One region of the Pseudomonas sp. F2 genome, then DNA from elsewhere that is predicted to be linked to it. Evidence: predicted binding sites of a transcription regulator. Region 1 holds the regulator's gene; the other holds the start of a gene.
The links. The regulator FliA, encoded in region 1, starts transcription of late flagellar genes. The targets are predictions, from matches to a motif close to CTAAAGTTTNNNNNNNNNNNGCCGNTAA.
Positions count from the first base shown of each region.

Region 1 (7,681 bases):
GCGATTGACTTGAGCTTGGCGGCCACCGGCAGCAACACCAGGTTGGCACTGGCCACGCCGTAGATGGTCGCGACGAATGCCACGGCAATGCCGCTGCCCAACTGCGTCGGATCAGCGAGGTTGCCCATCACATGGATCAGGCCCATCACCGCACCGATGATGCCGATGGTCGGCGCGTAGCCGCCCATGCTTTCGAAAACTTTGGCCGCTTCGATGTCGCGGGCTTCCTGGGTGTAGAAGTCCACTTCGAGGATGCTGCGGATCGCTTCCGGCTCGGCGCCATCGACCAGCAGTTGCAGGCCCTTGCGCGAGTAGTTGTCCGGTTCGGCATCGGCGACGCCTTCCAGGCCGAGCAGGCCTTCCTTGCGCGCGGTGAGGCTCCAGTTGACCACGCGGTCGATGCCGCCAGCCAGATCCACCCGTGGCGGAAACAGGATCCAGGCGAGAATCTGCATGGCGCGCTTGAAGGCGCTCATCGGCGATTGCAGCAGCGCTGCACCGATGGTGCCCCCGAGAACGATCAGCGCCGCCGGGCCGTTGGCCAGCGCGCCGAGGTGACCGCCTTCAAGGAAGTTGCCGCCGATGATGGCGACGAACGCCAGGATAATCCCGATAAGGCTTAAAACATCCATCAGATACACGCCTCGACGATGTGCTTGCCGATGTCGTCCAGGCCGTAAACCGCGTCAGCCAGATCGGCTTTGACGATAGCCATCGGCATGCCGTAGATCACGCAGCTTGCTTCGTCTTGTGCCCATACCGAGCTGCCGCCCTGCTTGAGCAGACGCGCGCCTTCACGGCCGTCGGCGCCCATGCCGGTGAGGACCACCGCCAGAACTTTGTCGCCGTAGGACTTGGCCGCCGAACCGAAGGTGATGTCCACGCATGGCTTGTAATTCAGACGCTCGTCGCCTGGCAGGATTTTCACCGCGCCACGGCCGTCAATCATCATCTGCTTGCCACCCGGGGCCAGCAGCGCCAGGCCCGGACGCAGGATGTCGCCATCCTCGGCTTCCTTGACGCTGATGCGGCACAGCTTGTCCAGACGCTCGGCAAAGGCTTTGGTGAACGCCGCCGGCATGTGCTGGATCAGCACGATCGGTGCCGGGAAGTTTGCCGGCAACTGAGTCAGCACCCGTTGCAGCGCAACCGGACCGCCCGTGGAGGTACCGATGGCAACCAGTTTGTAGGCTTTGCGTTTCGGAGCCGGCGACGACGCGCTGGCGGCTGGCGCGCGAGCAGGTGCTGGAGCCGGCGCCGGACGCGTCGGAGCAGCAGTGCTGTGGCTGCTGAAACTCGAAGCCGCCGGGGCTGGCGCAGGCGTCGGTGCAGCGGCCGGAGCCGGCGCACTGTAGGCACTGAAACGACGATTGCTGCGCGAGATGCTATGGACCTTCTCACACAGCAGCTGCTTGACCTTCTCCGGGTTACGGGAAATGTCTTCGAAATTCTTCGGCAGGAAATCCACCGCGCCAGCGTCCAGCGCATCCAGGGTCACCCGGGCACCTTCGTGGGTCAGCGAGGAAAACATCAACACCGGGGTCGGGCAGCGCTGCATGATGTGCCGCACGGCCGTGATGCCATCCATCATCGGCATCTCGTAGTCCATGGTGATCACGTCCGGCTTGAGGGCCAGGGCCTGATCGATCGCCTCTTTACCGTTGGTGGCCGTGCCGACCACCTGGATGCTCGGATCCGCTGAAAGAATTTCCGAGACGCGGCGGCGGAAAAAACCCGAATCGTCCACCACCAGGACTTTGACTGCCATAAACACTCCATTAGGTGCAGCGGGACGTTGTCGCCCCGCCGCCCCGGATTCAAATACGCTTCGTCGCGTAACGCTTGAGCATGCTTGGAACATCGAGGATCAGCGCGATGCGGCCGTCACCGGTGATGGTGGCGCCGGACATGCCCGGAGTGCCCTGCAGCATTTTGCCCAATGGCTTGATGACCACTTCTTCCTGGCCGACCAGTTGATCGACGACGAAGCCGATCCGCTGGGTGCCCACCGACAGGATCACCACATGGCCTTCACGCTGCTCTTCGTGAGCGGCGGAGCTGACCAGCCAGCGCTTGAGGTAGAACAATGGCAGCGCCTTGTCCCGCACGATCACCACTTCCTGGCCATCCACCACGTTGGTGGTCGACAGGTCGAGGTGGAAGATTTCGTTGACGTTGACCAGCGGGAACGCAAACGCCTGATTGCCGAGCATCACCATCAGGGTCGGCATGATTGCCAGTGTCAGCGGCACCTTGATGACGATCTTCGAGCCCTGGCCCTTGGTCGAGTAGATGTTGATCGAACCGTTGAGCTGGGAAATCTTGGTCTTCACCACGTCCATGCCGACACCACGGCCGGACACGTCGGAGATCTCGGTCTTGGTCGAGAAACCCGGGGCGAAGATCAGGTTGTAGCACTCGGTATCGCTCAGGCGATCGGCCGCGTCCTTGTCCATCACACCGCGCTTTACCGCGATCGAACGCAGGACGTTCGGGTCCATGCCCTTGCCGTCGTCGGAGATCGACAACAGGATGTGGTCGCCTTCCTGCTCGGCCGCCAGTACCACGCGACCGCCACGGGCCTTGCCAGAAGCTTCGCGTTCTTCCGGCGACTCGATGCCGTGGTCGACCGCGTTGCGCACCAAGTGGACCAGCGGGTCGGCCAGGGCCTCGACAAGGTTTTTGTCGAGGTCGGTTTCTTCACCCACCAGTTCCAGGTTGATCTCTTTCTTCAACTGACGCGCCAGGTCACGAACCAGACGCGGGAAGCGCCCGAAGACCTTCTTGATCGGCTGCATCCGGGTCTTCATCACCGCGGTCTGCAAGTCCGCCGTGACCACGTCGAGGTTCGACACGGCCTTGGACATCGCTTCGTCGCCGCTGTTGAGACCCAGGCGCACCAGACGGTTACGCACCAGCACCAGTTCGCCGACCATGTTCATGATTTCGTCGAGACGCGCGGTGTCAACCCGCACGGTGGTCTCGGCTTCGCTCGCCGGTTTTTCCGGTGGCGGCGCAGCAGGAGCACGGGCCGGCGCTGGCGCAGCAGCGGCAGCCGGTTTCGGCGTTTCGGCTTTCGGTTCAGGCTTGGGCGCCGCTTTCGGCGCAGCAGCCGGAGCGGCAGCCTTGGCGGCAGGCGCAGCCACGGTCGACGCGGTGCCCGCAGCAGCGGCGCCAACGTCGGTGAACTTGCCTTTGCCGTGCAATTCGTCGAGCAGCGATTCGAACTCGTGATCGCTGATCAGATCGCTGCCGGCAGCGGCGGCCGCCGGTGCGGCAGGCGCCGCCGGTGCCGAAGCAATAGCCGATTCCAGTGCTTCGACGGCGAAGTTGCCCTTGCCGTGCAACTGATCGAGCAGTGCTTCAAATTCGTCGTCGGTGATGTCCGAGCTGTCACCCGCCGCCGGTGCCGCTGGAGCAGCCGCAGTCGGTGCGACGGCGTCTGGCGCGAACTGGCCTTTGCCGTGCAGTTGATCGAGCAACGACTCGAATTCGGCGTCGGTGATTTCATCGCTGGCGGCCGCATCGGCAGCCGGCGCAGGCGCAGCAGCGGCCGGGGCTTCGGCTTCGGCCTTGACGGCGTTCAGCGAATCCAGCAGCTGTTCAAATTCGTTATCGGTGATGTCGCCCGAATCGTTCGAATCGCCTTCGACGACCAGCTCTTCGATCATCTCGGCCACCGGCGAAGCCGGGGCTTCGTCGGCCGATTGCGGTTCGGCCAGACGCGCCAGCGCGGCCAGCAGTTCCGGAGTGGCGGCCGTGATCGGTGCACGTTCACGGACTTCGCTGAACATGCTGTTCACCGCGTCCAGTGCTTCAAGCACCACGTCCATCAGTTCTGCATCAACGCGACGTTCACCCTTGCGCAGGATGTCGAACACGTTTTCGGCGATGTGACAGCACTCCACCAGCTCGTTGAGCTGAAGGAAGCCGGCGCCCCCTTTTACAGTGTGGAAACCGCGAAAAATTGCGTTGAGCAGATCTGCGTCATCCGGGCGGCTTTCCAGCTCGACCAGTTGCTCGGACAGTTGCTCAAGAATCTCGCCGGCCTCAACCAGGAAATCCTGAAGGATCTCTTCATCGGCGCCGAAGCTCATTAATGGGGTGCTCCTACAGGTCTAAAAACCCAAAAAACCTAAAATTCCAAAACTCTAGAATCCGAGGCTGGATAACAAATCGTCCACATCGTCCTGACCGGACACAACGTCTTCTCGTTTATCGGCATGAATCTGCGGACCTTCACCCTGCGAGAGATGTTTTTGTGGATCTTTTTCTGCAAGCATCGCGGCACGGTCGTGTTCGATGCCCGCAAAGCGGTCAACCTGACTGGCCATGAGGACGAGTTTGAGCAAATTGCTTTCGACTTCGGTGACCAGCTGGGTCACACGCTTGATCACTTGACCGGTGAGGTCCTGGTAATCCTGAGCCAGCAGGATGTCGTTCAGGTTGCTCGACACCGCACGGTTGTCCGTGCTGCTGCGTGACAGAAAACCGTCGACCCGGCGCGCCAGTTCGCGGAACTCTTCAGCCCCGACTTCACGACGCATGAAGCGGCCCCAATCGGTGCTCAGCGCCTGGGCTTCTTCAGCCAGGCCATTGACCACCGGGGTCGCGCTTTCCACCAGATCCATGGTGCGGTTGGCCGCGGCTTCGGTCAGCTTGACCACATAGCCCAGGCGTTCGGTGGCGTCGGTGATTTGCGACACTTCCTCGGCCTGCGGCATGTGCGGATCGATCTGGAAGTTGACGATCGCACTGTGCAGTTCGCGTGTGAGCTTGCCCACTTCCTGATACAGGCCACGGTCACGGGTCTGATTGAGCTCATGGATCAGTTGCACAGCGTCGCCGAACCTGCCTTTTTCAAGGCTCTCGACCAGTTCGACCGCGTGTTTTTTCAGGGTCGATTCGAAATCGCCCTGTGAAGATTCGTTATGCTCCATAGCTCCCCCGCGCGTTCATCAGCCGATGCGTTCGAAAATCTTCTCGATTTTTTCTTTCAGCGCCTGAGCCGTGAAAGGTTTGACCACGTAGCCGTTGACGCCGGCCTGGGCCGCTTCGATGATCTGCTCGCGCTTGGCTTCGGCAGTCACCATCAGCACGGGCAGGTGCTTGAGTTTTTCATCGGCACGCACGTGGCGCAGCAGGTCGATACCGGTCATGCCCGGCATGTTCCAGTCCGTTACCAGAAAGTCGATGCTTCCGCTGTTGAGCACCGGAATGGCAGTGGTGCCATCGTCGGCCTCGACGGTGTTGGTGAACCCCAGATCACGCAGCAGGTTCTTGATGATCCGCCGCATCGTTGAGAAGTCATCAACGATGAGGATTTTCATGTTCTTGTCCAATTCGACCTCCAAGCAGTCTTAAACGCGCCCAGCACCTGGACGCGCCATTTCAATCAATCCGGCAAAGCACTCGATGACTGTCTGGAGCACAACAGAGCAAGACCGGTGCTGTTCATCACCGCACCAGCCTCGTTCGCAGTGTCCCCACACTGCCTTCAGCGCGCTCGCCACTCCCCCAAACGCCCCCGCAAGCGGGCCGCGCACTGGCTGTGTAACTGGCTGACCCGCGATTCACTGACGCCAAGGACTTCACCGATTTCCTTGAGGTTCAGTTCTTCGTCGTAGTACAGCGCCAACACCAGTCGCTCACGCTCCGGCAAATTGGCAATCGCGTCCGCCAGCGCAGCCTGGAAGCGTTCATCTTCCAGATCGCGTGACGGCTCAAGATGAGCACTGGCGCCATCCTCGTGCAGCCCTTCGTGTTCGCCGTCCTGCAGCAGGTCGTCGAAACTGAACAGCCGGCTGCCCAGCGTGTCATTCAAAATCCCGTAGTAATCGTCGAGACTCAATTGGAGTTCGGCCGCAACCTCGTGATCTTTAGCGTCACGGCCGGTTTTAGCTTCAATTGAGCGAATGGCATCGCTGACCATACGGGTATTGCGGTGAACCGAGCGCGGTGCCCAATCCCCTTTGCGCACTTCATCGAGCATCGCGCCGCGGATCCGGATGCCCGCGTACGTTTCGAAACTGGCGCCTTTGCTGGCGTCATATTTGGTCGAGACTTCGAGCAGGCCGATCATCCCGGCCTGAATCAGGTCTTCGACCTGCACACTCGCCGGCAAGCGCGCCAGCAAGTGATAGGCAATGCGCTTGACCAGTGGCGCGTAACGCTCGATCAACTCGTACTGCGCGTCACGTGCCGATTTCTTGTAGTAGTTCATACCGCTGGCGGTCATAACACAGGCCCTGCCGTTTGCTGCACGAGGCGCTCGACGAAAAACTCAAGGTGCCCACGCGGGTTGGCAGGCAGCGGCCAGGTATCGACCTTCTGCGCGATCGCCTTGAACGCCAGCGCGCACTTGGAACGCGGAAAGGCTTCATAGACTGCTCGCTGCTTCTGCACGGCCTTGCGCACGCTTTCGTCGTACGGCACCGCGCCGACGTATTGTAAGGCGACGTCGAGAAAGCGATCCGTGACCTTGGTCAACTTGGCGAACAGGTTGCGCCCTTCCTGCGGGCTCTGCGCCATGTTGGCGAGGACGCGGAAGCGGTTCATGCCGTAGTCGCGATTGAGCAGTTTGATCAGCGCGTAGGCGTCGGTGATCGAGGTCGGCTCGTCGCAGACCACCAGCAACACTTCCTGCGCCGCGCGCACGAAACTGACTACCGAGTCACCAATGCCCGCAGCGGTGTCGATCACCAGTACATCGAGATTGTCGCCGATGTCGCTGAACGCCTGAATCAGACCGGCATGTTGCGCCGGGCTCAGGTGCACCATGCTTTGGGTGCCGGAAGCGGCCGGCACGATGCGGATCCCGCCGGGGCCCTGCAACAGCACGTCGCGCAGTTCGCAGCGGCCTTCGATGACATCGGCCAGCGTGCGTTTGGGGGTCAGCCCCAGCAGAACGTCGACGTTCGCCAGCCCCAGGTCGGCGTCCAGCAGCATGACCCGACGGCCAAGCTCTGCCAGCGCCAGAGACAAGTTCACTGACACGTTAGTCTTGCCGACGCCACCTTTGCCGCCGGTCACCGCGATCACCTGTACGGGATGCATGCTGCCCATGTTATTTCTTTACCTTGTCTTGCATAGACGGAGGCCACATTACTGGCTGCGCGTTCACAACCGGAACAATGCATGGCAGACCATCGATGTAGGTACAAAAACTGTTCATTACCTCAGCCAACCTGCTTGGTCGGGCTGTGGTAGATATCAGCGAACATGTCAGCCATGGCTTCTTCGCTGGGTTCTTCCTGCATTTGCACGCTGACGGCGCGGCTGACCAGCTGATGACGGCGCGGCAGATGCAGATCATCCGGAATCCGTGGGCCATCGGTCAGGTACGCGACCGGCAGTTCATGACTGATCGCCAGGCTCAACACTTCGCCAAGGCTGGCCGTCTCATCCAGTTTAGTCAGGATGCAGCCGGCAAGCCCGCAACGCTTGTAACTGTGATAAGCGGCGGTTAGAACCTGTTTCTGGCTGGTGGTTGCCAGCACCAGGTAATTTTTTGAACGGATGCCACGCCCGGCCAGACTTTCCAGCTGCATGCGCAGCGCCGGATCGCTGGCCTGCAGGCCGGCGGTATCGATCAGCACCACGCGCTTGCGCAGCAATGGATCCAGCGCCTGCACCAGCGACTGGCCCGGGTCGACGTGGGTCACCGGCACGTTGAGAATCC
Region 1 is NZ_CM169904.1:165,441-173,121, reverse strand. Features, by position in the region: gene AC193Q_RS00750 (flagellar motor protein) at 1-632, opposite strand, end outside; gene AC193Q_RS00745 (protein-glutamate methylesterase/protein-glutamine glutaminase) at 632-1,768, opposite strand; gene AC193Q_RS00740 (chemotaxis protein CheA) at 1,818-4,097, opposite strand; gene AC193Q_RS00735 (protein phosphatase CheZ) at 4,152-4,940, opposite strand; gene AC193Q_RS00730 (chemotaxis response regulator CheY) at 4,959-5,330, opposite strand; gene fliA (RNA polymerase sigma factor FliA) at 5,498-6,238, opposite strand; gene fleN (flagellar synthesis regulator FleN) at 6,235-7,065, opposite strand; gene flhF (flagellar biosynthesis GTPase FlhF) at 7,179-7,681, opposite strand, start outside.

Region 2 (7,681 bases), 1.1 Mb from region 1:
TTCGACGTGGTCTTCGACTTTGAAGCCGTTGGCTTCGAGGTGGCTGATCCATTTTTTGCAGCAGCCGCAATTGGCATCGCGATGGACTTCGATCGGAATCAGGTCGGCCGCCTGGGCCAGGGAGGAGAGGAGCAGGGCGCTGAGGGCGGCCAGTCGCAGGGAGGTTCGCATAATGGATTCTCGGCTCGGATGACGATCAAAAAGGAAAGCATTTTGACCGGATTATCCTGCCCGGCATCAACGGAGTGTTTCAAGTTGATACAAGACAGGCTGGCAGGATGATCATTGATCAAGCCTGACAGCCTGCTGAGAGGGAGATTACAAATCTGTCAGGCTCAACGAACCTTGAACCGCCCCATGATCGCGCTCACCCGGTTGTTGGCTTCCAGCAGCTGGTGGGTGTTGCGTTCGCTGGCCTGGCCGCTGTGCACCAGTTCTTCGACCATGTGCCGGATCTGCACCATGCTGCGGTTGATCTCTTCGGTGACTGCGCTCTGCTGTTCGGCAGCGGTGGCGATCTGCGTGCTGAGGCTGTTGATGTGACTGACCGAGCCGGCCATTTCATCCAGGCCCGAGTTGACCCGCGCCGTGGCGTCGGCGGCAGACTGGCAACTGGCCTGGGTGTTTTCCATGGCGCTGACCGAGGAGCTCACGCCTTGGGTCAGGCGAGTCAGCATTTCGTTGATCTCCGAGGTGCTGGCCTGAGTGCGGGCGGCGAGGGCGCGGACTTCGTCGGCCACCACGGCAAAGCCGCGACCCTGTTCACCGGCCCGGGCGGCTTCGATGGCGGCGTTGAGCGCCAGCAGGTTGGTCTGGCCGGCGATGGCGCCGATCACTCCGAGAATCTCGGTGATGCGCTGCGCGTCCTGCTGCATGTTCTCGACTTTTTTGGTGGCGCTGGCCACTTCATCGATCAAGGCCACCACGCTGTTGGTGGCTTCACCGACGACCACCCGCGAACGGTCGGCGTTTTCGTTGGCGCGTTGGGTGAACGCTGCGGTTTCTGCGGCGTTCTGCGCGACGCTTTCAGCCGTCGAGCTCATCTCGGTGATGGCGGTAACGGTCTGATCGGTTTCCGATGCATGGCGCAGCAGAATCTGGCTGGTGTTGGCCGATGTGCGTTGCAGATCGTCGAGGCTTGAGGCCATGGCGCCGGTGGCCTGCGTCACTTCACCGATCATGTTCTGCAGGTAGGCAATAAAGGTATTGACCGAGTGGCCGATGGCGCCCAGTTCATCTTCGGCGCGGATGGTGATGCGCCGGGTCAGATCGGCATCGCCGCTGGACAACGAGTCGATATTGGCCTTGAGCGCTTTCATTCGCGACACCAGTTGGCGGATCGCATACACCTGCAACAGCACCAGCAGAATCACCAGCGGAATCTGCAGCAGGCTCAGGCTGCTGAGCACGTCGTCACGCTGCGCGGTGAGCATTTTTGTTGGCAGGGCGGTGGCGAGGAACCACGGCGTGCCTTCGATCGGGCGCATGAAGAACGTGCTGGCCTCGCCATTGTTGTCGAACTCGACACGTTGCGCCTGATCACGGTTTTGCAGACCCGCTTTGACCTGACTGGCGAAGGTCGAGCCAGCGGTCAGTTCGCTGATGTTCTTCAGCACGATCGGGCCGCTGATGCGCGAGCTGTTGCTGATGATCTTGCCGTCGGCCTCGACGATCAGCATTTCAGCGTTGAGGTCTTTTTCCTTGCGCGCCACCAGATCGTTGAAGAAGCCCAGCGTCACGTCGATGGTCGATACGCCCCAGGCTGCACCATTTTTCTGGATCGCCATGGCGCAGTTGGTGCGCGGCTCGGCGCTCGCATCGTCTTTATAGGCGGCCGCCCAGGCGCACTGGCCGCGCGGGGTCTGCATGCCACCCTTGTACCAGCTCTGATCGTAGTAGTTCGGCGCCGCGTCGCTGTTCCAGAAGGTGTTCACCGCCAGTTTGCCCGAGGCATCGCGGTGCCAGAACGTGCTGAATTTGTTACGCCCGGCCTCGCGCTGGCCCGGCAACGGCCAGATCCCGCCACCAAACACTTTCAGTTCGCCGTACTGATCCACCAGCCCCGGCAACACCGTGTCGATGGCCGCGCTGTCGAGCAGCGGAATGGTCTGGGTGATGCTGCGTTGCTGCGACTGAACCTTATTGAGTTCGCCCTGAATCTGCTCGGCGACTTCGGCGATGCGATTGAGCACCACCTGTTCTTCGGTATGTCGCAGCTTGGGTGCGACCAATTGGCTGATACCGACCACGGTCAGCACCGACAGCAGCAGGATGAACAGAACCAGAAATAACGTGTAGCGAGCCTGAATGGTGCGGAATGCGGGCATGGAGACCGGTCCTTGAGCTGCGATTCTTATTGTGGGGTCGAGGGAAAAACGGCGGGGTTACACCAGCGTATCGTCGGCGAGCGGGGAAGCTTTAGGTACTGTCGTGCAAGAAAGTTTCGGGCTGACAGAAGGGGCGTATCGATCCTGATACAAATGAATTGACCGCCTGTTTAACCGGTACGGAAAAAGCATCGCCAGCCATCGTCAAACTGCCATGAAGCCCAGTGATAGTGAGCTTGCGGTGATTTGTATCGAGAATGTACAGAAATTGTAAGCGACTGCACTAAAAGGGTTGGTGCCACTAGTTGGCCGGTAGATACTTCGCGTCATTCAAAGTGTCACCAAGGACATTTCATGGTTATTTCACAGGGAGTCTTCTCATGACGATCGGCATTGTCGGTGGTTGGGAAAGCAAGGCAGGGGTGCTGGTTCGCAATACGGGCGCGAAAAAGCAGGTGAGTCAGAGCGTCAAGGTGCAGCAGATGCTGACCATGGTCGGCAACGATCCGAACGCGCTGAACACCGCAGAAATGGACAAGCAGGGCCTGCGCAAGAACATCAAGGGCTTCGACCCGTCGAACACTTCCGTCAAACAACTGGGCAATCTGAGCGTTTTCCTGCGCAGCCGCGGGCTGATCTCCGAGATCACCTCGTTCACCTTGCTCAATGCCGGTGACAAGTTCGACCGGTTCGGCGTGACCAAAGACGTCGATGCCAAATTCAACGCACTGGAATATTTCGCCACCCAGCTCGACGCGATCCAGAGCAATGGCCTCAATGGCAACGCTTACGGCAAGAACCTGATCCCCGAATTCAAAAAGGCGATCTACGTGCTGCAGAACCTGAAAACCTACGGTGAAGGCAACGCGCCGAAACCTGTGGATCAAGGCGTCAAAGCCAAGGCCTGAATCTTGAAAACGGCCCGCCCATTTTGTGGGCGGGCCGTTTTTTTCAGCCTCGGTACATTTGCCCGACCTGTCGGACCTGGTCCTGCAAGCGTTGCATGTGCGGACAGTGCAATGTCAGCGTTGACGGCTGGTAACCGCGATGAAACAGCCCAAGCCAGCCTTCGCTACGCTCATCGGGAACGATTCCGGTGAAAGCGAAACCCACATCGGCAAGTTGGCTCAGTGAGCCGGGAAATCCTTGGGCGAGCCTGAGTCTGAGCGAAACCAGCCATTGCACCGGCAGTCGCTCAAGTTGCCTGAGCAGGTTGTCATCGAGTTCCTTGAGCACAATGTCATAGCGCCCCGAGGCGTGTTCGACATGGACCTTCGGGCCGCTCCAGGGCGCCGCTTTGTCGGTGGTACCAAACGCCCCCTCCAGATGCGACATCAATTCGCCACAATCCGTTGGCCAGGCCAGCGCGGGCAGCGGGCGTCGAAAACCCTCGATGTCGTAGTGGCCGACAACGATGCTCTCTCGGTCCTGTCCTTCGAAGGGCGAAGCGGCGTAATCCGGCAACAGACCGCAGCTGTGAAAGCCGAGACTGGCGGCCATACGCTGAGTGTACGGATGGTGCGTAACCTGCTTGATGGTGACGCCCCGGCAATCCAGGGCCTGGGCATGAATCAGCAATTGCCGGCCCAACCGTGTGGCGATGTTCTGCCCGCGGGTATCCGGATGTACCACCGTCAGTGCCAGTTCTGCCAGTGAGGATCTGCCTGACCGGCGAAACAGGGTGGCATGCCCGCGAATCTGCCCGTTTACCTCCGCCACCAGCGAGTGCCAGCGCCCGTCACTGTGGTTCTGATTGATCATGCACGGCAGATACACATGCGGTTGAGGATAACGAGTGCCGTAAATGGCTTCGAACAGGCCACTGACTGCCGGTGCGTCGGTGATGCGATAACGCCGCAGGAGGGTCTTGGCCATCAGGCTTGCTGCTCGCACGGAGTCTGATAGTCGCGCCGGTCCACGACCCGCTGATGCTTGCCGGAACGTGGGTGACACGTCAGTTCATCGCTGGCGCAGGCGATCACATGCAGATCGAGCAATTGCTCGCCTTGTAGCTTCTCGATCCACGGATATTGCTCGATCAATGTGCTGCGCAGGTTTGCGCTGGTCTGGGCGATATCAGTCATGTGCCTGTCGGGTACCCATCTGAGACTCAGCAGGTCTTTTTTTCCCTGTTGCTCGATGACCAATTGCCAGTCGGCGCGGTTACCGAGGCGTTGCACCAGATCGCCAATGTCACGCATGTCCAGACTCAAAACGCCCACCCGCACGCGCTGGCTGCTCATGCTGCGTCCCATCAGCGCGAATTTGCGCATGGGCGTGCCGGGCGGTTCACGCCAGCACGCCAGATCGCCGACAGGATAGCGGAGGACGGGCATCAGGCGACGGGTCAGATTGGTCATGACCAGTTTGCCGTTACGGTCGCATTCTTCGATGACAGTACCGCTCACCTCATCGATGATCTCCAGCACGCTGTGGCGCTCCAGCATTCGGTGTTCGCCCAGAGCGCAATCGCGAGTGCTGACGCCGATCAATCCGGCATCGACGCTGGCGTAACCGATGGAGGCGATACGCGCATTCGGAAGCACCCGACGCAGCACTTGCAGCTGTGCTTCGAACAGGCTCTCGCCACCGTAGAGCAGGGTCTCGACACCCTCCAGAACCTGCGACCGGCGCTCGAGCCAGGCGGCAAATTTCAACAGTTGCGCCGGCACGCCAGCCAGCACGTTGATCCGGTTCGCCACGATCGACCTGGCCAGTACAGCGCTATCGACGGCCCCGGTGAATGGAAACTCGCTGACGGGTGTCTCGACATGTGCCAGGGCATCGTGGACGAAAATGAAGCTGGCATACAGGTCACCGACGAAGAACAGATTGGCGACCCGGTCGCCGGGGTTCAGTTGTGCTGTGAGGTGGCTACCGAAATCACGCGTCAGGGTTTGCCATTCGCCGCGGGTGAACAGCGACAGTTTGCCTGAACCGGTGGTCCCCCCGGTCTGGAACACCAGCGCATCCGCGGTCGGGCCGGTCAACGCCGACCACTGCTGCAGGGACTGGCTGCCGTGCCAGTACTGCCCGGGATCGACCAGGGGCAGCTCGTTCAAACCGTTGATGGGGACTGGGACGTTCTTGAAGTGATCACGGTAATAAGGCGAATGTCGGCGGGCAAAATCGAGCAAGGCATTCAAATCTGTGGTGGTGTTCATGGTGGTTTCGTATGGAAAGGAGCGGTGGGGCGCAAGCAGGCGCCCCGTTTTCAGCGGCGTGAATCAATCACGGACGGTGTCTTGCCGCTGTGTCTGTTTCGGGCAAATTGCGCAACGGCACATTGCTCGACGTCGACGGTGAGCAGTCCGGTCTGCACCAGCGTGCTCAGCGTCTGATAGCCTTGCAGCTGAAGATGGGCCTGAGCCGGCTCCAGTGGGCTGCGCAGTCGCATGCGTTCCCGGCCGTCAGGGCCGTGGTCGAGGATCAGTTGAAACGGCGCTTGCAGGCGCTGCTCCAGCGTTGCCAGCGAGATGAAGTCAGTGGCGATGCGCAGCAATTTGCCGTGCCGTTGCAGCAGCTCGAAGCGCGGCGAAGTCAGACCGCAGGGACATGGGCCGGATAGCCAGCGTCCGCTGTCACCGATGTCATAGCGCTGCACGGACTGGCCCTGACGCGCCCGGGAGGTCACCAGCAGACGCCCCGACTCACCGTGATCGACCGGCGCGTCCTGATCGAAATGGACGATTTCCAGGTGCTGGATGTCGCTCATCAGGTGGAACACACCGTCTGCCGTGGCCTGGCAGGCATGGCCGAGCGGACCGGCATCGACACTGCCGTAAATTGCCGACCGGATCAGCCTGACTCCGCAGCGTTGCAACAACTCGCGGGTGGGTGCGCTCACGTGCTCGCCACCGAGAAAAACCTTGTCGATGGCGCCGTAGCGCTGCAGCGTCTGCTGTTCATTGAGAAACAACCGGTGCACGGTGCTGGGCATGCCGATCAGCACCGTGATCCGTTGTTCCACGATCAGTTGCGCGATCTCCCGGTAATCGTCATCCGCTGGAGCGCCCATGGGCCAGTGTCGGGCCTCCAGTTGTTCCAGCGCCTTGGCAAAACTTGAAAATCCGCCGTACAGCCCGCCGCTGAAGAACAGGTTCATGACATTGTCTTGCGCCGGATCCAGGCCGGCCGCGAGCAGGCCGTCGGCAGTGGCACGCATCTGAAGCTGGAAATCGTGGTAACTGAAAGCGGAAAGTGTCGGCGTACCGCTGCTGCCGCCGGACCGAAAGTACAGTTGTGCCTTGGCGTTCGGTGGCTGGCTTGCAAATGTCGCCTTGTCCATGATCGACACCCCTGATAGCGCTGGCGCAATCGGCTGGCGGTCAAGCGTGGCACACCCCGCCAGCGCGTCCGGCGGCAGGCTGACCGACACGCGACGGCTCAGGCGCTGCAAGGCGTAGACACCGTCATGGGGTTCGCCGTCGTAGCCGTCGTGGATGGCTTCAATCGGGGCGATGCGGGTCACACCGGCGGCGATCAGCATCTGCGCCAGTTCGGCGATTTGCGCCTCGGGACACAGCAAGGCACAGCTTTGCAGTACGTTGCGCCACGGCAACAACGTAGTACCCAGCAGTTCGCGGGGCAGGGGTTTGAGCAGCAGGCTGCGAAACAGCGCAGAAGGTTCGAGCTGACGGTCATGGCTCCAGATCACCCGCCAGTGCGGCGTACTCCAGACCCGGCCGGTCTGCCCGACAAAACTTTGCCCCAGCCGCGCCATCGCCGTACTGGTGGTGATTTGTGAGGCTTCTTCGAGCGTCGGGGTGAGCGCCGGCCAGTGCCCGCTGCGACGCTCGAACGCGGCAGCCAGTTGCGCCCCGATATCGTTCAATACGCTCACATCGTCGCTGTCGACCAGCAACCATTGCGGGCTGGAGCAGGCTTGCTGATCGAGGCGGCAGACTTCATCGACAATGGCATCGAGGACGGCGGGTGATGCCGCATCCGGGGTCAAGTAGGCGAAGCTGATGCGGTGACCCCAGTCGATCCAGCGACAGCCTGGCGGGATCTGCAGGCGGATGGCTTGCAGCGCGGTGTCGCCGCCCCAGGCGGAGACACCGTTGGCGTGTCTGCACAGCTGACCGATTTGTCCGGTCGTTGCCGGCAACACCGCGACGTAACCAGCGAGTTGCCCGCTCGGGTCACATTCCAGCAACTTCTGGAGCAGGCGCGCAGTGAGTCCGCCGTCGCTGCTGCTGGGCCGCAGCCAGTTGACGTTGCCGCTCAACAGACCCTCCAGCACTGCGCAGAACGCCAGCAACGGCGCGTTGGCCGGCGTGATGTGAACCACCAGTCCCAGAGGGCTCCAGCGCTCGAAACGCGACTGCCGATAGTCGATGCGGCGCAGGGAA
Region 2 is NZ_CM169904.1:1,258,459-1,266,139, forward strand. Features, by position in the region: gene AC193Q_RS05485 (DUF411 domain-containing protein) at 1-171, opposite strand, end outside; gene AC193Q_RS05490 (methyl-accepting chemotaxis protein) at 336-2,327, opposite strand; gene AC193Q_RS05495 (hypothetical protein) at 2,708-3,235, shown strand; gene AC193Q_RS05500 (GNAT family N-acetyltransferase) at 3,279-4,202, opposite strand; gene AC193Q_RS05505 (phenylacetate--CoA ligase family protein) at 4,202-5,491, opposite strand; gene AC193Q_RS05510 (aldehyde dehydrogenase family protein) at 5,542-7,681, opposite strand, start outside.
Region 2: a site for FliA is predicted at 2,395-2,422, ahead of AC193Q_RS05490 (methyl-accepting chemotaxis protein). Genes of this name have one in related genera too.